DNA from 3 places in the Bacillus sp. N5-665 genome. Region 1 is predicted to be linked to each of the others. Evidence: predicted binding sites of a transcription regulator. Region 1 holds the regulator's gene; each other region holds the start of a gene.

Region 1 (7,792 bases):
TGGTCAAGAGAGAAAGCGACAAAATTCTACAGAAATTCATTTCCTTTTCTAAAAAACATAAAAAAAACATCCATTTCTATATAGAAATGGATGTTTTTCGAGCAAACGGAATTACATCATTCCGCCCATACCGCCCATGCCCATGCCGCCCATGTCAGGCATTGCTGGTGCATTTGGTTCTGGCTTGTCAGCTACTACAGCTTCAGTCGTTAAGAACATAGCTGCAACAGATGCTGCGTTTTGAAGTGCAGAGCGAGTTACTTTAGCTGGATCTACGATACCAGTTTCAAGCATGTTAACCCACTCGCCAGTAGCTGCGTTGAAACCAACGCCTACTTTTTCGCCTTTTAGACGCTCTACAACTACAGATCCTTCTAGACCAGCGTTGATTGCGATTTGACGAACTGGCTCTTCTAATGCACGAAGTACGATGTTGATACCTGTTGCTTCGTCGCCTTCAGCTACGATAGAAGCTACTTTCGTGTATACGTTCATAAGTGAAGTACCACCACCTGCAACGATACCTTCTTCTACTGCTGCACGAGTTGAGTTAAGTGCATCTTCAATACGAAGTTTGCGCTCTTTTAACTCAGTTTCAGTTGCTGCACCTACTTTAATTACCGCTACGCCACCTGCAAGTTTTGCAAGACGCTCTTGTAATTTTTCACGATCGAATTCAGAAGTAGTTTCTTCTAATTGCGCACGGATTTGACCGATACGAGCTTCGATTTGTTGTGAATTTCCGATACCTTCAACTACAGTTGTGTTTTCTTTCGTTACAACGATTTTACCAGCACGTCCTAAAGATTCAACTGTAGCAGATTTTAAGTCACGACCTAATTCTTCAGTGATTACTTCGCCACCAGTTAAGATTGCGATATCTTCTAGCATTGCTTTACGACGGTCACCAAATCCAGGAGCTTTAACAGCTACTACATTGAATGTACCACGAAGTTTGTTCACTACTAATGTAGCTAAAGCTTCGCCTTCTACATCTTCAGCGATGATAAGAAGTGGTTTACCTTGTTGTACCACTTGCTCTAATACTGGTAAGATTTCTTGGATGTTAGAAATCTTCTTATCAGTAATTAAGATGTATGGGTTATCAAGAACTGCTTCCATTTTGTCAGAATCAGTAATCATGTAAGGAGATGCATATCCACGATCAAATTGCATACCTTCTACTACGTCTAATTCTGTTGTAAATCCTTTAGATTCTTCTAAAGTAATAACGCCGTCGTTACCAACGCGCTCCATTGCTTCAGCGATTAATTGACCTACTTCTTCGTCAGCTGCAGAAATAGCAGCTACTTGTGCGATAGAAGATTTACCTTCGATTGGTTTAGAAATCTCTTTTAATTCTGCAATTGCAGCAGTAACAGCTTTTTCGATACCTTTACGAAGACCCATTGGGTTCGCACCAGCTGTTACGTTTTTAAGACCTTCACGAATCATTGCTTGTGCTAATACAGTTGCAGTTGTCGTTCCGTCACCAGCTACATCATTTGTTTTGCTAGCAACTTCTGCTACTAATTTTGCACCCATGTTTTCGAATGCATCTTCTAATTCGATTTCTTTTGCGATTGTTACACCGTCATTTGTAATAAGTGGTGAACCGAATTTTTTCTCAAGTACAACGTTACGACCTTTTGGTCCAAGCGTTACTTTAACTGCGTTTGCAAGAGTGTCGACACCGCGAAGCATCGAACGACGTGCTTCTTCACTAAATTTAATATCTTTTGCCATAATAATTGACCCCCTTGAATTTTTTAAGATTTATATAATTAACCAATAACTGCTAAAATGTCACTTTCACGTAAAATCAAGTAGTCAGTACCTTCGTATTTTACTTCAGTACCTGCATATTTTGAGAAGATGATAAGATCACCTGCAGCTACCTCTAAAGCAACACGCTCACCATTTTCAAGCACTCGACCAGTACCTACTGCAATAACTTTACCCTCTTGTGGTTTTTCTTTTGCAGTGTCTGGTAATACAATACCACTTGCTGTTTTTTCTTCTGCTTGAACAAGCTCAATTACAACGCGATCACCTAATGGCTTTAGCATGAACAATAACCTCCTCATTTTGTTATGTAAATTTTATTTATTAGCACTCAAGTCACCCGAGTGCTAACACACTTATAATAATAAATAATCTCAATTTCTTTTGCAAGTAAAAAAATCATAATTTTTTCGCAAATTAAGCTATACACTTTTCTATATAGAGTCCCTCTTCTTCTACCTTTACTATATGAATCGTTGTTTCCACTACTCGTATGTTACAATATGAAAGGACACCCTAAGTTGTTTTCGCTATACACACAACTTTCTCCTGTCTTCTATTATAATTTCAAATAAGGATTTACGAAAAAAACATAATTTAAGTGAAGTTTATATCGTAGGTAGCATACTTACATGTTATCCTACCTTATCTCATACACTAGAGTTAGAAAGGATGGTTAAACCATTTGAAAAAACAATATTGGTGGGTTATCGTTACATACATTTTAATGCAGTTATCATCCATTGCTGGATTACCACTTCTGCTGAAAACTGGACTTTATGATAACAGAGGATTTACTAGAGAAGAGAAATTTCAACTCATAACTGGCCACTGGGCAATCATTAGCTTCTTTATTGCATTATGTATCGTACTTTGGTTACTTAGAACAGATATTCGTGACAGACGTTTAGATACAATGCGCTCTACTGTTCCAGCTACGATTGGTTGGATTTTTATTGGGTTCTTCCTAGCATTTTTCTCACAAAGTATTGCCGGTATGATAGAAATGCGTGTATTAGGAATTAAACCTGGATCAGAAAATACAGCAAGACTTATGGATATCGCAAGAACGACACCTTGGTTCCTTATCGTTATCTCTATAATAGGACCTATTTTGGAAGAAATCGTATTTAGAAAAATTTTATTTGGTACACTTTATAAGAAGTTTAACTTCTTTATTGCTGCTATCATTAGTTCTCTTGTATTCGCAGCAATTCATTTTGATTTCACTCACTTATTGGTATACACTTCTATGGGACTCGTATTCGCCTTTTTATATGTAAAAACGAAGCGTATTATCGTCCCTATCGCGGCTCATGTTGCAATGAATACATTAGTTGCAGTTGCTCAAGTTTTAATGAGCAATGAACAAATTCAAGAAATGATTAAAGAAGCTGAAAAAATGCAAGGCTTTATCGGAGGATTTTTAGTATGAGGAACTCACCATTGTTCATGGCTGCATTGTACTTCCTTCTAGGATGTATCTTTACACGCTTCGCCATTACGAACGTAACAGATACAATCTGGAATATGTGGACAATACTATTTGCAGTTATGGCAACAATTGATTTTAATTTGGCACTTCGCCTTATCTTAGTTAAATTCACAAAGAAAAAACAATAATAAAACGCAGAGGTCGCTTCCTCTGCGTTTTATTGTGGATAATTCTTTAAAAAGTAAACAAGTGTTTGTAACTCTACCGCTAAATCAATATGGTGAATTCTTATATTATCTGACACATTTAAGCGCGCTGGTGTGAAATTTAAAATACCATGCACGTTCGTTTCTGCCAATCTATCTGCTACAGATTGTGCTACTGTAGCGGGTACTGTTAATATTGCCACTTGTATATCAGTTGATAAACGTTCTTCTAATTCATCTAAATGATATACAGGAATGCCCCCGATTTCTGTCCCGACTTTCTCTTCACTAACATCAAACGCCATTTCAATTTTTGTATTATTGTTTTTCGTGAAATTATAATGTAAGAAAGCGGTCCCTAAATTACCTACTCCAATAAGTGCTACACGTGTTATATCATCTTGGTCGAGTGTTTCACGGAAAAATGATAATAAATAATTTACGTTATATCCATAACCTTTTTTCCCTAACGCTCCAAAATATGAAAAATCTCTTCGAATCGTTGCGGAATCAACTTTTACCGCTTCGCTCAATTCGGCTGATGAAACACGTTGCTTACCAGAAAGAGATAAGTTTTGGATAAATCGATAGTATAGAGGCAATCGTTTGGCAGTGGCCTGTGGAATTTTTTGCTGATCCATATAACCTCTCCTCTCTTCCTATCTTTATTCATATACTTGAATCAAATACAGAAGTTTAGCACTCATGAATTTCCCTGTATAATAAAGAGAAGAAGTATTCTCTCTTTATTTTAAACTATACACTATTTTTAGTATGATTGAGAAATATAAACATGGCAAAGTTAAGAAATTATTTGAGGTGAAAACATTGATTTTATTACAAGTAAACGCGCTTACGAAATTATACGGTGCAGAAACGATTCTTGCAAACATAAAATTAGAAGTTCAAACGAAAGATCGTATCGCATTAGTCGGACGAAATGGGGCCGGAAAATCTACATTATTAAAAATAATAGCTGGTGAGCTATCTCATGATGGTGGCGAAATTATAAAACCGAAAGATGTCTCAATCGGATATTTAGCTCAAAATACCGGGTTAGAAACATCTTTAACAATTTGGGATGAAATGTTAACCGTCTTTACACACTTGCAGCAAATGGAGACAAAACTTCGAAGGCTAGAGCAAGAGATGGGAAAAGAAGAAAACTTTTCAAACGAGGCTACATATGAAAGATTATTAGCTGATTATGACCAATTGCAATTAGATTATAAAGATCAAGGTGGATATCAATATGAAGCAGATATTCGCTCGATTTTAAGTGGTCTTGGCTTCCCAGTTGAAACGCACCAGACGACGATTTCTACATTAAGTGGTGGACAAAAAACACGATTAGCTCTCGGTAAATTATTATTAACGAAACCAGACCTACTTATTTTGGACGAGCCTACAAACCATTTAGACATCGAAACATTAACATGGCTTGAACAATATTTACAAGGCTATCCTGGCGCAATACTAATCGTTTCTCATGACCGTTATTTCTTAGATAAACTCGTTACACAAGTATATGAAATTTCGAATAAAGAAAGCAGACGATTTGTTGGTAACTACAGTAAATATTTAGACTTGAAATCAGCATTATACGAGCAAGACATGAAACGTTATGAAAAACAACAAGATGAAATCGCTAAGCTTGAGGATTTCGTTCAAAAAAATATAGCTCGCGCATCTACGACAAAACGTGCTCAAAGCCGTCGTAAACAATTAGATAGAATGGAATTATTGACTAGACCTTTAGGTGATTCTAAGTCAGCATCCTTCCACTTCGATATCGAAAAACAAAGTGGAAATGATGTTTTACAAGTAAAGGATGCAACTATCGGCTATGATGATGATCCGATTATTGAACATGTAACTATGCGCTTAACTCGCGGGGATAGCGTTGCTTTAGTTGGTCCAAACGGAATTGGGAAATCCACATTATTAAAATCACTTGTGAATAAGTTACCACTATTAAATGGTGATGTTTCTTTCGGATCCAATGTATCTGTTGGTTATTATGATCAAGAACAAGCAAACTTAACATCTTCTAAGCGAGTTTTAAATGAGTTATGGGATGAATATCCACTGCAGCCCGAAAAAGAAATTCGCACGATATTAGGTAACTTCTTATTCACAGGGGATGATGTACTAAAACCAGTATCTTCTCTTAGTGGTGGACAAAAAGCTCGATTAGCTCTTGCAAAACTTATGATGCAAAAATCGAATTTATTAATTCTCGATGAACCTACGAACCATCTTGATTTAAATAGTAAAGAAATTTTGGAGAATGCTTTAATTGATTATCCAGGCACCCTTCTATTTGTTTCACATGACCGCTACTTTATTAATCGTGTAACGACGACCGTTGTTGAGTTGTCAACAGAAGGTGCACAAGAGTATTTAGGCGATTACGATTACTATGTGGAGAAGAAAAATGAAATGATTGAACGTGCAGCATTTGAACAACAAGAACAGCAAGAAAACCAAGCACCTGTTCAAAAAACTGTAGCTCAAGAAAAATTAAATTATCTCGAAGAAAAAGAGCGTAAACAATTAGAACGTCAACGCACTCGAAAAATTGAGGAGCTAGAACAAAATATTGTAGAATTTGAAGAAGAAATTGCTACGTTAGAAGATCAACTTTGCTTACCAGAAATATACGCAGATTATGAAAAGGCTAGTGAAATTACAACGAAAAAGCAAACACTACAAGAGCAACTTGATGCTTGTATGGCAGAATGGGAAGAATTACATTTATAAGAGTATGAATAAGAAGGATGTCTCATAAGTCGGGATTTTTGACTATGCGACATCCTTTTTATCTTCTAGCTGGGGTATAAACGATTCGACACGACATACCGATTTACCGACAAAGTTTGACAATGTTGGCTCGCCCCTATAATAAGGGCACATTTCAAAATGTTTTTTAGAGATATCTTTTTGCGATTTATTTCCCAAAAAAGAATACATTCAAAGGTCAGACTTCACCTACTTTATCCACAGGTTTATACACATATCCACCTTTATAAAATAAACCCCAAAATAACTTTTCCACATTATCCACAACTAACAAAAAAGTTATCAACATTTTATATACACAATAAAACCCATATTATCAACAGATAATATGGGTTTTATCCACAAGCTGTGGTTAATTTTGTGTATAACTATGCTTCAATATCTAATCCTGGATTTGCATTTAAAGCTAATGTAGCACGTTTTCCTTGTTCATATGCAATTGTACCTGCGGCTGCAATCATCGCTGCATTATCGGTACATAAAGATAGTGGAGGAATAATTAGCTCAATATTTTCTTTTGTCGCAAATTCCGCTTCCAAACGTGCGCGAAGTCCTTTATTCGCAGCTACTCCACCAGCAAGAAGCAGTTGCTTTACGTTATACGCTTCTGCTGCACGAGATGCTTTCGTTACAAGCACATCTATTACACTCGCTTGGAAACTTGCTGCTAAATCTTCCGGTGCAATTTCTATCCCGCGTTGTTTTGCGTTATGCACAGTGTTGATAACTGCTGATTTCAATCCACTGAAACTGAAATCATACGAATCAGGTTCTAGCCATGCACGAGGCAAATCGATTGTCGGTTCCCCTTCATGTGCAAGGCGATCAATGTGAGGACCACCTGGATATGGCATGGATAACGTTCGAGCTACTTTATCATATGCCTCTCCAGCTGCATCATCTCTTGTTTCACCAATCACTTCGAATGAACCATGTTCTTTCATATAAACAAGCTCCGTATGTCCACCAGATACAACAAGTGATAGTAGTGGGAATTGAACTTCTTTTACTAAACGGTTCGCATAAATGTGCCCAGCGATATGATGAACACCCACTAGAGGAATATCATGTGCAAAAGCCACTGCTTTCGCTGCATTTACCCCTATTAAAAGCGCTCCTACTAACCCAGGTCCTTCTGTTACAGCAATTGCATCAATATCATCAAATGTGATATTTGCTTCTTTTAAAGCTTCTTCTAACACAACTGTAATTTCTTCTACATGATGACGGGATGCAATCTCTGGTACAACTCCGCCAAAACGTTTATGACTTTCAATTTGTGATGCAACGACATTCGCAATAATTTCCGTTCCATTTTTAACAACTGCTACTGCTGTTTCATCACAACTTGTTTCAATACCAAGTATAATCGTATTTTTTTCCATTATATATTCACCCACATTACGAGACCATCTTCCTGATTGTCTGCATAGTATCGTTTACGAATTCCACCATTTTGAAATCCGTATTTTCTGTATAACTGTTTTGCTACTTCATTTGATACACGTACTTCAAGCGTCATCGTTTTTACCCCTAAATCTTTCGCTTCGGAAATAACTTCTTT
Region 2 (7,792 bases), 1.8 Mb from region 1:
AGTTCACATGTTTCTTTTGTATAACTAAGAAAGAAAGGGTTTAATAAACGGTCATATAAAACGATATCTGCACGCTTTAAACAATCTATCGCTTTCTTTGTAATAAGCCCTTCATCACCCGGTCCTGCACCAACTAAATATACATATCCGTTCATAATCGCACCTCTTCTATTTTTATGTAAAAGGAAGCCAGGGGGAGGCTTCCTTTCGTAAATTACATGTTTATATAAATGTCACCATCAATAACTTCTACTTCGTATGTTTGGATACAGCCGTCATCAGGTTTTTGAACTTCACCTGTTATTAATGAGATTTTCCAATCATGCAGTGGACAAAAGACGAATTCTCCAGATACAATTCCTTCTGCTAACGGTCCGTTTTTATGAGGACAACGATTTTCTACAGCTCGAATATCTCCATTTGAAAGGCGGAATAGGGCGATAGACGTACCTTTCATTTGCACTTCTTTACCGATTTGAATAGGAAGGTCTTCCGCACGCATAACTTTTATTTTTTCTTTCGTTTGTATCATATAGATCACAGCTCCTTATTTCACAGTTTCTACTTCATACATCGCTTTTAATGACTTCGTTTCTAGTGCTTGTCCCCACGCTTCCGTATATGTGCTACGAGCTGTTTGGAAGCGTTCATTTAGCGTAGTCACCATACTTGCATCTTGTAGTATTTCTTTTATGTGATCGAAGCCTAAACGTTCTGTCCAGTAGGCAGTACGCTCTCCATAAATACCAGTTTCACGATAATATTGCATGTAAGCTGTAGCGATGCGAAGGACATCATCTTCAGTTGGGACAATCATTACAAAATCAGCTTCGCGTACTTCTGTACCACCATTTCCGCCAATATAAAGTTGGTATCCATTTTCGACACAAACAACGCCAAAATCTTTCGTTAGTACTTCCGCACAGTTACGAGGACAGCCCGTTACACCCATCTTCATTTTATGTGGTGTATCTACCATTTCTAATGATTGTTCAAGTAGCATACCAAGTCCTAATGAATCTTTCGTACCGAAACGGCAGAAGCGAGAACCAACACATGATTTTACATTACGAAGAGATTTTGAATACGCATATCCCGAAGTCATATGTAAGTCAGCCCATACGTTAGGTAAATCTTGTTTTTTTACACCATATAAGCCGATTCGACTCGCACCTGTAATTTTCACAAGAGGGACGTCATATTTTTTCGCAACTTCAGCAATTTTCATTAAATCATCAGCTGTTGTAACGCCTCCGTACATACGTGGAATAACAGAAAATGTACCATCGTGCTGAATGTTACCATTCATTCTTTCATTAACGAAACGAGATGATTTATCATCTTCATATTCTTCTGGAATCGCCATCCGTAAGTAGTAATTTAAAGCAGGGCGACATTTTGAACAGCCGTCTTCATGTGCAAAACCAAGAACATTGCGTACTTCTTTTGGAGATTTTAAGCCTTTCTCGTGAATGGCTGCTACGACTTCATCACGTGATAAAGTTGTACATCCGCACATACCAGCAGACTGCGCAGAAGCATCAAAAGCATCTCCGAGTGTATGAGATAAAACTTGTTCCACAAGCGGACGACATTTACCACAAGATCCTGCGGCTTTCGTGCAGCCTTTTACTTCTTCAAAAGTAGTTAACTCTTGCTCTAAAATGGCATGAACGATTGTACCTTTCGTAACACCATTACATCCACAAATCGTGTCATCTGCACTCATTGTAGCAACGTCAAGTTCACTTTCTTCACCAGCTTTGTGAAGAAGGGAAGCGGCTGTATATTCTTGTATATCTTCTTCTTTCTTTAACATGCTAAAGAGGCGTGTACCGTCAGCTGTGTCACCATATAAAACGATACCGACGACTTTATTATCACGAATTAATACTTTTTTATAGGAACGTTTACATTCATCAAAGATTGAAATTGCTTTCGTTTGATCATCTTCATAAATTTGGCCAGCAGAGAATAAATCACAACCAGCAACTTTTAATTGCGTACCAACGATACTGCCCATATATCCATTCGTTTGTAAATTCGTTATATGTTTCGCTAATATTGTGCCTTGTTCATAAAGAGGGGCAACAAGTCCATATGCGATACCATCATGTTCTGCGCATTCGCCAACTGCATAAATGGCTTCATCATTTGTTAGCATATAGTCATTGACTACAATGCCGCGATTGACAATGAGACCAGCATCTCTGGCTATTTTCGTATTTGGTCGTATTCCGACAGCCATTACGATTAAATCACAATCTACAACTTCACCATCTTCAAATTGAATGCCAGCAACATAGTCTGTACCAAGAATTTTTACAGTTTTCTTTTCCATTAAAAACTTCATGCCTTGCGCTTCTAAATCTTCACGCAATAGAGAAGCTGCTTTCGTATCTAGTTGTTGCTCCATTAAGTTTGGCATTAAATGAACAACATGCACGTCCATTCCTAAGTCAATTAGACCTCTCGCGGCTTCTAAACCGAGTAACCCGCCACCAATGACAACGGCCTTTTTCTTTTCTTTAGCGGTATCTATCATAAATTGTGTATCTTCAATAGTTCGAAATCCTGTTACACCAGGAAGAGTGGAACCTTCAACAGGTAAAATAAAAGCACTAGAACCTGTTGCAATAATGAGCTTGTCATATGTAAGAGTACGATTCTTTTCTGTAATGATAATTTTTTCTTCTCGGTTAATACTTTGAACTCTTTCGTTTGTGTATAAAGTTATTTCGTTTTCTTCGTACCAACTATATTCATTCATAATGATATCTTGCATATTTGTTTTGCCTTGTAAAACATGAGAGAGCATAATACGGTTGTAGTTTGGATGCGGTTCATCTCCAAAAATAGTAATCTCATATGAATCACTATCATGTTTTAATATTTCTTCCATACAGCGTATGCCAGCCATACCATTTCCGATCATAACTAAACGTTTTTTCATTTTCGTTTCCCCTTTTTATGTGAAATATTGAACAAAGGATTATATTTCTATTATAGAAAATCAAAAAAGCGGGAGATGTGATATTTATCACACTTCTATAATGATTCACAAATTGTTAAAATTCTGATTTGTTTGAGAGGGGCGTGGATATTTTTCGCAAAATGAAAAAGCAGGACATAAGTATTTACACTCATGTCCTGCACTTAATTTATGCTCTCGTAATGGCACGTGGAAATAAAATATTATTTTCTAAATGAATATGCTCAAATAAATCAGACTCTAGCGCTTCAAGGCGTTGATACACAAGTCGATAAGTGCCGCAAGCTCCTTCTGGAGGAGTAAAGTCATTTGTCACTTTACGAAGTTCTTTTATAATATTTCCGGCATGATTGTGTTCATTTTCTAGTTCATCTACTACTTTACGTAACTTTGCATAGTTTTCATCAGTTGGATTTTGTTCAAATTCTAAAATTAATGGAAAATCTTCCGTTTCTTCTTTAATTAAATGCTGTTCTAATTCCATTTTAAGTTCATGAAATAGCTTATGAATTTGAGCTAAATGAGGCTGATTTACTCCATGAACACGTAATACTTTCGTCACATATGGACTTAACTGCGGTAACTCTTCATTTAAATAACGATGATGCTTATTAATTACATAATCAATCAATTCGCGATAAGAAGCATTTTTCCAATCAATTTCAGATTCATTTAATAGTTTCGTATTATGATAAAGCGTATTTAACTCTGTAATTACTTCAGAAGCTGATAAATTTCTTTCATGAATTGCATCAATAAGTGGCTTATTACCACCGCAACAAAAATCTATTCTATACGATTTAAAAAGATCACTAGCTTTCGGAAATTGTGTAACAATCTCACCAACAATTGAAGTTTCAGTAAATGTATGTTCCATATGAATGCCTCCATAAAGTTTAAATGTAATATCTAAATTAAGAATAGCGATAAATGAAAAACAATGTGGTGATTGAAATCACTTATTATGTGTCTGATTTGAGAATAATAGGAGTGATATTTAATAGAGGAAATAATAGAACTGATGACGAAGAATTTTTTGAGCAGGAAATTATCCATAGTGCATTATTAAGGTATAGATGATTTACAAATTTATTTTCTATCAATCTAAGACGCTTTTGGGTAGGAAGTATATCTTTTATAGGAGGTTTTTATGGAATATGTTTATCATATGGTACCAGAAGAACTAAAAGGAGAATATTTAATCCCATTAAATGAATTGAAAAGGGTATATCCAATTTTATATGGTGAGTATATACAAAAATATAAAGATCATACTCAAAGGGAGAACTTATTAACACGTAAAATACCAAAACTAGAATGTTTATGGAATGATGTTGTGCATTTTTTACCACTGCATCCTTATGAGATTTATAAAGTATTACTGGAAATAGGAATAAACATTAATACAAATAAACTGTTTTATAAAATTCCTATTAGTGCACTGAATGGTCAGTGTATGGCAATATACAAGTACTCAAAGCATAATTGGGATGGACCAAATAGAGAATTAAAAGAATGTGAAATAGAACTCATCAACTTTAATGAATATAGAGAATTAAAGCAATTAAATACCTGCACAAAAGAATATTACAGAGATGAATACGAAAAGGGTAGAAGATTTGGGATGTTTCACCTAATTCCACATGTTCTTGTCAAAGGGAAAGTGGAGGTGAAACATATTGAAATCATTAATTGGAGTATAGATCCAGTTAATGGTTAATGTTACAAGTATTTAAAAAATAAGATGCTATTTTAAATTGATATATTGCTTACAAGAATGGAAGAGTAATTAGATTTTATACGTAACAGTAAAAAAAAGAAGCTTCTACTAAGCTTCTTTTTTCATTACTATTTTTCACATGCAACTCCATCACCATCACGATCGAGTTTAGAGCTATAACCTGGTTGGTCTCTATATAATGGAGCTTTCCCAGCATTTTTAACTTCAGTACAATTTTTGTAAGTTACATTACTATTGCTACTTGCAGCAGGTTGTGTTTGAGCTTGCTGTGCTTTTTTCTGTTCTTCTTGTTGTTTACGAACTTGCTCATCAGCCTGGCGTTTTTGCTCTTCTTGTTGTTTACGAGCCTGTTCATCAGCCTGGCGTTTTTGCTCCTCTTGTTGTTTACGAGCCTGTTCATCAGCTAGACGTTTTTGTTCTTCTTGTTGTTTACGAGCTTGTTCATCAGCTAGACGTTTTTCATCCTCTTGCTTACGAGCTTGCTCTTCGGCTTGGCGTTTTTCATCCTCTTGCTTACGAGCTTGTTCATCGGCTAGACGCTTCTCATCTTCTTGCTTTTGAGTTTTCTCGTCCGCTTCTTTCTTTTTATCATCTTTTTTCTCTGCATTATTAGAAGCGACTTGTTTATTTGTTGCTGTCGTCTTTTCAGAAGAAGGAGCTGAAATACTTGATAATGCAACAAAAATGACAAATAAAATAGCAGTGATAATAAATTGTTTTTTTGCTACACCTGTCTTTTTAATTACGGATAAGATTGCTAGAACAAGGAAAAAAATAAATAAAATTAAACTTAAAGTAGCAAAAAAATCGATGACTGGGTGTTCAGATTTTGTAGTGCCCATTCCTATTAAGAGAATTGAAATCATAAAAAGAATAACAGTAGGACGACCATAGTGTTTTGCTTTTCCATTTTTCTTAAAGAATGAAATGATACATAGTATTAAAAGAATAAAAGCAATAAAAAATAAAGCTGCACCAATATTACTCAAAATCGCCATTTTTATACCTCCATTTGTAAGATTTTCACTATTGATTATATAGGAACTTATTGGATATTACACGATTTATATAAATTTAGAAAATTAGTATTTTTAATAGACTTATAAACATTTATTTTATATATAAGGAAAAATAGATGTGTTTCCTATTACATTTTTAAAGGAAATTCATAAAGTATAATATATCGATTGAAAGGAGGGGGGTTAAATGGAATTTCAATTATTGGTAACTTGTATATTACAAGAAGGTAATGCTTTCTTTTTAGTAACGAAAGTAGACGATGTTATTACGTTAAAAGTACCGATTACTGCGGGAATAGCAGGTTTATTCTTAGCTTTAGGTGTACCAAGATGTTCTTAATTTAAATTTCTAGAGTAGAAGAGAAGGGATATACCTTTCTCTTTTACTCTTACATAATATGATTATGTAAACTGAAATGTTGTTTTGTAATAGCACGTTTAAAATGGACATGCATATACTATAATGTTTCATTGGATGTTAGTGATGAAAGGTAGTTTTCACACGTGCGTGTAATGATGTTCATTAAGTTATGAAATTAAAGAGGTGCTATTATATATGAAAAGAAGAACATTTGATATTCCAGTTACATTGCGAAGAGAGTGGTTTTTAATAGAATTAGCCCATTTAACGAAAAAATATGGAATTGAAATTGCAACTAGCAAAATGGAAGCTGCACCGTTTTTAAGAGATCAAGTTACGGAATCAAAAATAGGATCAGGGCTCCAATACGATAAATATGATGATGAGTATATGATTGAAAATTAAAGGATAAGAGCAAAATAAATTTCTTTATAACAAAATATAAAATAAAGCAGATTCTAAATATGGAATCTGCTTTATTATGAAATACTTCTAGTCAACTAGCCTCTTTCTAGTGTTTTTCCTACATATTTCACTTGCGTTATTCCAAAAGATTCACGAAGAATGCGAGCATAATCTTTTGATTCTATTGGACGTTTATTTTTGGTGCCTTTAAAGGTTTCTGTATAATTTTTATTTGTTAATGATACGTGACCATAATCAGTTAATTTACAAGTGATAGCTCCTTTATTAAAAGGAGATTCTTTATGTTCTACAATCACTTTTTGAATGTTATTCACCTTTTTCTCATCTATTGGATCTAAAGTAAAGGCATAGCCTATTTTCCATTCATGTGATGGTTCAGATTGCAAGAAATTTGTAGATTCCCCGTTAGCCCCTTTTCTCATTTCTAAAATGTGTGTACCTTTTCGGGTAGTTCGTTTGCGAATTCGATATTCACCCGTTTGAGAAGAGATGACTTCTCCGTTAAAAGGGACTGGATGTAAAGGTAGATGAGAGGCAAAACCGGCATCTATAACATAATCTTTATTATTATGATTTAATATGATAATGACATGACCATCATCGGGTTTCCATTTATTATCGTAAAGATCATAAACAGTACCAGCTACTTTATATACTTGAAATCCACAATCCATTAAAAAGTAATACAATAAGGAGTTTAATTCATAACAAAGACCGCCTCGTTTTTGAATAAGTAACTTTTCTACTAAGTTCTTTTTTGAGATGTCTTTAAAAGTACCAGCCATAATATCAAGATTTTCATAGGGGAGAATCAATCCCATTTTTAAGAGGATTTCATCTAAATCATCAAATGTTACTTCTTCTGCAGGAATTTTTAATCGTTTAAAAAACTCCTTTTGTAACTTGGTCATCATAAAGCATTCTCCTTTCTTGTTACAGAATTTTCTTCTGCTCATCGCTAGGTTAGTACTTCTAAAAGTGTAATTCAAGTCTGCGGAAATTATCATAATATATGTTTCTGGAAATATTATTTTCTATTCGGAAATTTCAGTTTAATATTTAATGGTAGGAAAGTCTTATATTATAAGCCTCTATTTTGTTTAGTTTGTATTTAATTTAAATAAAAGTACATATCTTCATTAACTTTTTTATAATTAGCTGGTAATAAAGTGTTTTTTTACTAAAGTTTTTTCAAGATTTGTATGCTTTATATAAACAATAATAATTGGAGGATATTTGGATTCAGTAAAGTT
Region 3 (7,792 bases), 1.3 Mb from region 1:
CAACTTACACCACCAATGCCACCTGCTAACCAAGGTAACACCGATTGTACTTTGTCACTATGTAATAACATTAACGCTGACGTCGCTGCACCAATTAATGCATTGATTGATACACCTACTAAGACAATCCTTGAAGGCGGCGCCCCTTTTTGCCATGATAAAGCATAAATGACCATCGCCGTTATGAAAGCTCCTATAAACGCCCCGAGCGGTAAAAATGCCATATGCTGAGGGAATAAAATCATAATTACAATTGCTACAAGGCCTGCTCCAGATGAAACCCCGATAATACCAGGGTCTGCAAGAGGATTTCTCATAACCCCTTGCAGCAGTGCACCAGATGCTGCTAAACATGTTCCTACTATAAATCCAACGAGCACTCTCGGTATACGAAGGTCCCATACAATTCGATGAACCGTCGAACCTTCATCTTGTATCCCTGTTAGAATATCTCGTAAAGAAAAGGATAGGCTTCCTGCGAAAAGACCGTAAAAAAGACCTAAAATCGCTAATACAACTAAAGTAACTGCTATGATCCACCTTTTTTTCGCAAAAGGATGTTCCCTTTCCCTTACTACTTCACTACTTTCCATACGTATCATTTCCTTACATCTTGTATACTTTTATACATAAAGTCCATTGCTTCTGTAACTTTTGTTCCAGGATTTGATCCAAATAAGTCTGGTGGCAAAATAACTACACGATTTTGTTTTACTGCATCTAAATTTTTCCACGCTGCATTTTTCATCATTTCGCCTTCAAATGCTTTTTTAACGCTATTTGGATCTCCATGTGTAATTAAATAAATCACATCTGGATTTGCCTCAATAATACGTTCTACACTTAGCTGCGCATATTGCGGATATTCCTTCATTTCCGGAAAATCAGCTGCAATATTTTTCCCGCCTGTTTTTTCTAAAATATCGCCTGATAAAGATGTTGGTAATGCTGCTAAATAAGTACCTGGTGCTCCGTATACTAACAGTGCTTTCACATCACTCTTTTTCTCATATGTCTTCATTTGATCATTAATTTTTTGATTAAGTTCTTTTGCTTTATCTTCTTTCTTCATTATCGTTCCATATAGTTCAATATTCTTTTGAATATCTTGTACAGAATTCGCAGAAGAAATCATTACTTTCGTTCCTTGTCCTTCAACCGTTGGAACATTCTTTTGAAACCCATTGTTAGCAATAAGTACATCCGGTTTTAAACTAGCAATTTGCTCAAAATTCGGTTGATGTGCATTCCCGATTACTTGTACTTTCTTTAAATCCTCTGGAAGAGTTATTTTTGCATCCGGACGACCTACTATTTTTCCGCCTAAAGCATGAATAATATTCATGTCTCCCATACTTAATGTTGCAAAACTCTCTGGCACTTTATCGAATGTTACCTTTCTTCCTGACAGGTCGGTAACTTCGATTTTCTCTTTTCCTTTTTCTGTTTTTGTTGCAGATGCTTTTTCGTCTCCCTTTGCATTGCAACCTATTAACAAGAAAAAAATAGATAAAATCGCTGTGAATAGCGTAATAGATTTTTTCATTCTTTCACCTCTAACTGATAATGATAATCATTAACTACTATTCTACTTTAATTGATAAGGATTATCATTGTCAATATAAACCGCATACATTTTTTTCAAAAACAAAAAGCACTACAAAAAGATTCGTTCTTTTCGTAGTGCTCTATTTCATAATATTACTCACATTCATTTCCCTCTAACTGATCTCGCATCACTTTCACACGCTGAAAGAAAAAGAATGATAAACTTAAAAATATAATGGTGCTCCCCATCATAACAAAAGATTGTATTGTTTCTTTTGCTCCATTCGGAATCAATAAGCCAACCATTAACAATGTACTTACAGCGAGAAGGATTTGTCCGAACCGAGTATAATCTTCTATTTTTCCTTGTAATTCTTTCATTAAATTCTCACTCCTCTATTTCACTGTATCATATTCTATTAAACTTAAAGACCAGTAAATACAGCCATTCTGGGAGATGTTTTCCAAATGAAAAAGAGCCGCTTTATTGCGACTCTTTCATAACCATTACTCCCCTTTATATGCTTCCATATAAATTTCTTTCAACTCTGAAATGAGAGGTAATTTTGGATTAGCTGTTGTACATTGATCTTCAAAAGCTCTTTCTGCTAATAATCCAACAACCTCTTCAAATTGGTCTTTAGCAACTCCTTGTCCTGCAATACTCATATTTATATTTAAGCTTTTTCCAAGCTCAATAATTGCTTGGACGAGTGATTCCACACCTTCTGCTGTCGAGCCTGCTGGAAGCCCGAGCATTCTCGCAATATGTGCATAGCGTTCATCAGCTACAAAGTGCTCATATTTTGGGAACAACGCGTGTTTTCTTGGCTTAATAGCATTATAGCGAACTACGTGCGGCATAAGAATTGCATTGGCACGCCCATGCGGAATATGAAATTCCGGTCCAATTTTATGTGCTAAGCTGTGATTAATACCTAAGAAAGCATTTGCAAATGCCATCCCAGCGATTGCAGAAGCGTTATGCATTTTTTCTCGCGCTTCTTCGTCATTTCCATCTTTAAATGCTCTTGGTAAATATTTAAATACGAGATCAATGGCCTTTAATGCTAATCCATCTGTATAGTCATTTGCTAGAACAGACACATACGCCTCGATTGCATGCGTTAATACGTCCATCCCAGTGTCTGCTGTTACATGTGGTGGTACTGTCATTACAAACTGTGGATCAACAATTGCTACATCTGGTGTTAATTCATAATCCGCGAGCGGATACTTTATATTATTTTTCTTATCTGTAATAACCGCAAATGGTGTCACTTCTGATCCTGTTCCTGATGTTGTTGGAATGGCAACAAACTGCGCCTTACTTCCTAATTCCGGATATTTACATGTACGTTTTCTTATATCTAAAAACTTCTGTTTAATTCCATAGAATGTTGTTTCTGGGTGCTCATAGAAAAGCCACATCCCTTTCGCTGCATCCATAGCTGAACCACCACCAAGTGCGATAATTACATCTGGCTTAAAACTTCTCATCATTTCCGCACCTTTAAACACAGTTTCATCTGATGGATCTGGCTCGACCTCAAAGAAAACTTCGACTTTTACATCATTTGCATGTTTACGTAAATAATGCGTAACCGTATCTACATATCCGTGCTCAACCATTCCTGGATCCGTTACAATAAATGCACGTGAAATGTTAGGCATATTTGCTAAATATGCTGTCGCATGTTTTTCAAAATAAATTTTTGGTGGTAATTTGAACCACTGCATATTCTTTTTTCTATTTGCCAACCTTTTTATATTTAATAAATGCGTCGCTGTTACGTTTTGAGAAACTGAGTTTTTCCCATACGAGCCGCAACCAAGCGTAAGTGATGGAATAAATCCATTATATATGTCACCGATTCCACCTTGTGATGAAGGGGCGTTTACAATAAGACGGCAAGCTTTCATACGTAATCCAAATTGTTTTTGTACTTCTTTATTTGTAGAATGAATGACTGCTGAATGTCCTAAACCACCAAGGTTTAACATTTCTTCGCAATATGTAAATCCTTCTTCTAATGAATTTGCTTTTACACACGCTAATACTGGACTCAGTTTCTCACGAGATAGTGGATATGCTGCTCCGATACCTTGTATTTCAGCTACAAGCATTTTTGTATTTTCAGGCACAGTAATTCCAACTAATGCGGCAATGTACTGCGCTGATTTCCCTACAATATCACTATTTACTGCACATGTATTTTCATTAATAACTAGCTTTTCTAATTTTCTTCTCTCTTCTTCTGCTACAAAGTAACAATTGTTTGCAATCATTTCTGTTTTCACATCATCATAAATTTCCTTGTCTATAATGATTGCTTGTTCTGATGCACAAATCATACCGTTATCAAATGTTTTTGATAAAATTAAATCATTAACAGCTCGTTTTATATGCGCTGATTTCTCTATATAGCATGGTACATTACCAGGACCTACACCTAGCGCTGGTTTTCCAGTAGAATAAGCTGATTTCACCATACCTGCTCCTCCAGTTGCCAAAACAAGCGCAACACCTTCATGGTTCATTAATTGTTTTGTTGCTTCGACAGAAGGTTTTTCAATCCACTGAATACAATGTTTTGGTGCCCCCGCCTTCACCGCTGCATCATATACTGTTTTCGCCGCTGCAATGGAACAGTTTTGTGCTGAAGGATGAAATGCGAAAATAATTGGATTTCTCGTTTTTATCGCGATTAATGCTTTAAACATTGTTGTCGACGTTGGATTCGTTACTGGCGTTACCCCAGCTACTACACCGACAGGTTCTGCAATTTCTATTATTTCTTCATGAGGATCTTCGTGAATAATCCCTACTGTTTTATCTTTTTTTATGCTATGCCAAATATATTCAGTAGCAAAAATATTTTTAATACATTTATCTTCATATACACCACGACCCGTTTCTTCAACAGCCAACTTCGCAAGCGGCATATGTTGATCCACACCTGCTAATGCCATTTCGTGAACAATGTTGTCAATTTGCTCTTGTGTAAAACCTTCTAATGCTTGTAAAGCCTTTCGACCGTTATTCACTAACGTATCAATCATCTCTTTTACTTCCTGCATTTCATTTACAACTTTCTCTTTGACTACCATGTAAATTCCTCCTATTCTGCTATCGTGGACTAAATGAGACCCTATAGGTCATAATAAGTCCCGATTAGCGTAAAAAAAATAGAGTTGCTTTCCTACATGAACCTCATTGTTTGTGAAACATTTCACAAGATTGTTCGTGAGTAACATTTCATGAACTTAATATACATGAAATAATTTCATTTGTGTATGTCTTTTTTGTGAAATATTTCACAAAATGATGTGATAAAAATGCACTGCCTTATATTAGCAGTGCATTTTTATTATGCTAACGCTTGTGCTAGATCTTCAATTAAATCTTCACCGTCTTCAATACCGACAGAAATACGAATTAATGTATCTGTAATTCCTAATTCTTTGCGGCGATCTGCTGGGATTGATGCATGTGTCATTTGAGATGGGATAGAAATTAAACTTTCTACTGCCCCTAAACTTTCAGCAAGTGTAAAGTATTGTAATTTCTCAAGTACTTTATTTAATGTTTCTTCGCTATCTACATCAAATGAGATAATAGCACCAAATCCATTTGCTTGTTCTGTTGCAAGTTCATGGTTTTGATGTGACTCAAGACCTGGGTAATATACTTTATTTACTTTTGGATGATTATTTAAAAACTCGGCAATTGCGCGTGAATTCGTTTCATGCTCTTCCATTCGAATTCCTAATGTTTTTAAGCCACGAAGTAGTAAGAAGCTATCTTGTGGGCCAAGAATGCCTCCTGTTGAGTTTTGTACAAAGTGAAGGTCTTCTGCTAATTGCGGTCTATTCACAACTACTAGGCCTGCAACTACGTCACTATGACCTCCTAAATATTTCGTTGCACTATGAAGTACAATGTCTGCTCCTAAAGTAATCGGCGACTGCCAATATGGCGTCATGAATGTGTTATCGATAATTGTTAATAAATCTTTCTCTTTAGCAAGAGTAGATATTTTCTTAATATCAGTAATTTTCAATAATGGGTTCGTTGGTGTTTCCACATAAATCGCTTTCGTGTTTGGACGAATTGCTTCTACAACTTCCTCTAAGTTGGTTGTATCTACAAAGGTATGCTCAATACCGAAGCGATTTAATACTTTCGTGATAACGCGGTACGTTCCACCATACACATCATCTGTTAAAATAACGTGGTCACCTTTTGAGAACAACATAATTGTAGCTGTAATAGCTGCCATTCCTGAACCAAATGCAAAACCAGCATGACCGTTTTCTAATACTGCAATCATTTCTTCTAAAGCTGCACGTGTTGGGTTGCCTGTACGTGAATATTCATATCCTTGATGCTTACCAACTGCTTCTTGTTTGTACGTACTTGTTTGATAAATCGGTACATTTACAGATCCAGTTGAAGGTTCTCCTATGCGAATACCATGAATTAACTTTGTCTTTGCTCTCATTTTTTATTCCCATCCTTTGTATATGTCTTTACTTAAATAACGCTCACTACTATCAGGAAAAATCGTTACAATATTTGTACCTGGCGCCGCTTGCTCTGCTTCAAGTAAACTTGCATGAAATGCCGCTCCTGAAGAGCTCCCAACAAGCAGTCCTTCTTTTCGCGCTAATTCCTTTACTCGTAAAAATGCATTTCGATCAGAAATTGTATGAATTTCATCAAAATAAGATGTTTTCAAAAATGGCGGGATGAATTCAAGGCCGATCCCTTCTGTTTCATGCGAACCAGCTTTACCACCATTTAAAATGGATCCTTCTGGTTCCACAATAACCGTTTTTATATCTACATTTTTTTCTTTCAAATAAGATGCAGTCCCCATGAATGTACCACCAGTTCCTGCTCCTGCAACAAATATGTTAATCTCTCCGTTCAGTGCATCCCAAAGTTCAGGACCTAGTGTTTTGAAATAAGCACGCGGGTTTGCTTCATTCGCAAACTGACTTGGAGAGTATGAATTCGGTATTTCATTTACTAATTCTTTTGCTTTTGCAATTGCACCGGTCATTCCTTGCTCAGTTGGTGTATGCACGACCGTTGCGCCTAGCGCTTTCATTAATTCTTGTTTTTCAATACTAAATTTCTCTGGTACACAAACAATAACGCGTAAATCATGTTGTAACGCTGCAAGTGCCAGTCCAATACCAGTATTTCCAGCGGTCGGTTCAATAATTGTTCCACCCTGGGTAACAAGCCCTTTTTCTAGCGCATCTTCGATTAATTCTCTTCCTAAACGGTCCTTAACGCTTCCACCTGGGTTATAAAATTCAAGCTTTGCAAATAAACGGACCCCTTCTGGAAGTGAAAAACGAGTAATTTCTACAACTGGCGTATGACCAATCAACTCATGAACTCCACGATATACATTCATCGTGTTCTCCCCCTTATTTGCCAATAAAGAAAAGGCAACTGTATGTATTTTCTTTATATGAGACAGTTGCCTTTTTGTTACATTACTTTAACTCTTCTAGTACTTTTACGATAAAGTTTGTAGAATGAAGAGCTGCTTGATCTAAAAATTGATCAAATGAAACATTTGATTCTTTACCAGCAATATCAGAAAGTGCACGAATAATAACAAACGGAACTTCATATTGGTGGCATACTTGTGCAACAGCTGCTGCTTCCATTTCTACTGCATAAAGGTCTTCAAATTTATCACGAATTGCTGCAACGCGGTTCGGATCACTCATAAATGAATCACCTGTTGCAATCATACCTTTTACAACTTGAATATTTTCTTCTGCCTGCATACATTTCTCAGCTAATGCAACTAATGCTTCATCAGCCTTGAATCCAGAAGGCATTCCTGGTACTTGACCATACTCATAGTTAAATGCTGTTACATCTACGTCATGATGACGAACTTCTGTTGAAATAACTACATCTCCAACGTTTAGAGAATGATGGAAGCCACCAGCTGAACCAGTATTAATTACTTTTTCAGGCTTATATCTTTCTAATAAAATTGTCGTTGACATCGCTGCATTTACTTTACCAATACCAGACTTTAACAAGATTACTTCATGTCCTGCTAATTGTCCTTTCGTAAATTCACAACCCGCAACCGTTTCTGTTTCTGCTTGTTCTAATTTGTCACGTAAAATACGTACTTCTTCTTCCATTGCTCCAATTACAGCAATTCTCAATCTAATCCCTCTTTCTATTGCTTAGTTGCCTCCA

What was found. The regulator Rex, encoded in region 1, represses fermentation and respiration genes when NADH is low (regulators of the CRP and FNR family bind a similar motif). The targets are predictions, from matches to a motif close to TTGTGAAATATTTCACAA.
Region 2: the regulator Rex is predicted to act here: its motif matches at 2,971-2,988, upstream of nirB (NADPH-nitrite reductase large subunit).
Region 3: the regulator Rex is predicted to act here: its motif matches at 4,855-4,872, upstream of adhE (bifunctional acetaldehyde-CoA/alcohol dehydrogenase).

The regions. Positions count from the first base shown of each region.
Region 1 covers NZ_CP093325.1:5,260,723-5,268,514, forward strand. Annotated here, with positions in the region: gene groL (chaperonin GroEL) at 112-1,746, opposite strand; gene groES (co-chaperone GroES) at 1,785-2,069, opposite strand; gene MNO09_RS29450 (CPBP family intramembrane glutamic endopeptidase) at 2,471-3,220, shown strand; gene MNO09_RS29455 (YdiK family protein) at 3,217-3,408, shown strand; gene MNO09_RS29460 (redox-sensing transcriptional repressor Rex) at 3,438-4,067, opposite strand; gene MNO09_RS29465 (ABC-F family ATP-binding cassette domain-containing protein) at 4,255-6,189, shown strand; gene tsaD (tRNA (adenosine(37)-N6)-threonylcarbamoyltransferase complex transferase subunit TsaD) at 6,597-7,613, opposite strand; gene rimI (ribosomal protein S18-alanine N-acetyltransferase) at 7,613-7,792, opposite strand, start outside.
Region 2 covers NZ_CP093325.1:3,446,217-3,454,008, reverse strand. Annotated here, with positions in the region: gene MNO09_RS20255 (uroporphyrin-III C-methyltransferase) at 1-155, opposite strand, end outside; gene nirD (nitrite reductase small subunit NirD) at 215-532, opposite strand; gene nirB (NADPH-nitrite reductase large subunit) at 548-2,953, opposite strand; gene ric (iron-sulfur cluster repair di-iron protein) at 3,162-3,869, opposite strand; gene MNO09_RS20235 (hypothetical protein) at 4,143-4,712, shown strand; gene MNO09_RS20230 (excalibur calcium-binding domain-containing protein) at 4,841-5,731, opposite strand; gene exsG (exosporium protein ExsG) at 5,940-6,092, shown strand; gene MNO09_RS20220 (hypothetical protein) at 6,309-6,518, shown strand; gene MNO09_RS20215 (arylamine N-acetyltransferase family protein) at 6,614-7,453, opposite strand.
Region 3 covers NZ_CP093325.1:1,072,106-1,079,897, reverse strand. Annotated here, with positions in the region: gene MNO09_RS07955 (FecCD family ABC transporter permease) at 1-593, opposite strand, end outside; gene MNO09_RS07950 (ABC transporter substrate-binding protein) at 599-1,546, opposite strand; gene MNO09_RS07945 (YrhC family protein) at 1,702-1,929, opposite strand; gene adhE (bifunctional acetaldehyde-CoA/alcohol dehydrogenase) at 2,056-4,659, opposite strand; gene MNO09_RS07935 (bifunctional cystathionine gamma-lyase/homocysteine desulfhydrase) at 4,920-6,053, opposite strand; gene MNO09_RS07930 (O-acetylserine dependent cystathionine beta-synthase) at 6,057-6,980, opposite strand; gene mtnN (5'-methylthioadenosine/S-adenosylhomocysteine nucleosidase) at 7,063-7,758, opposite strand; gene MNO09_RS07920 (class I SAM-dependent DNA methyltransferase) at 7,773-7,792, opposite strand, start outside.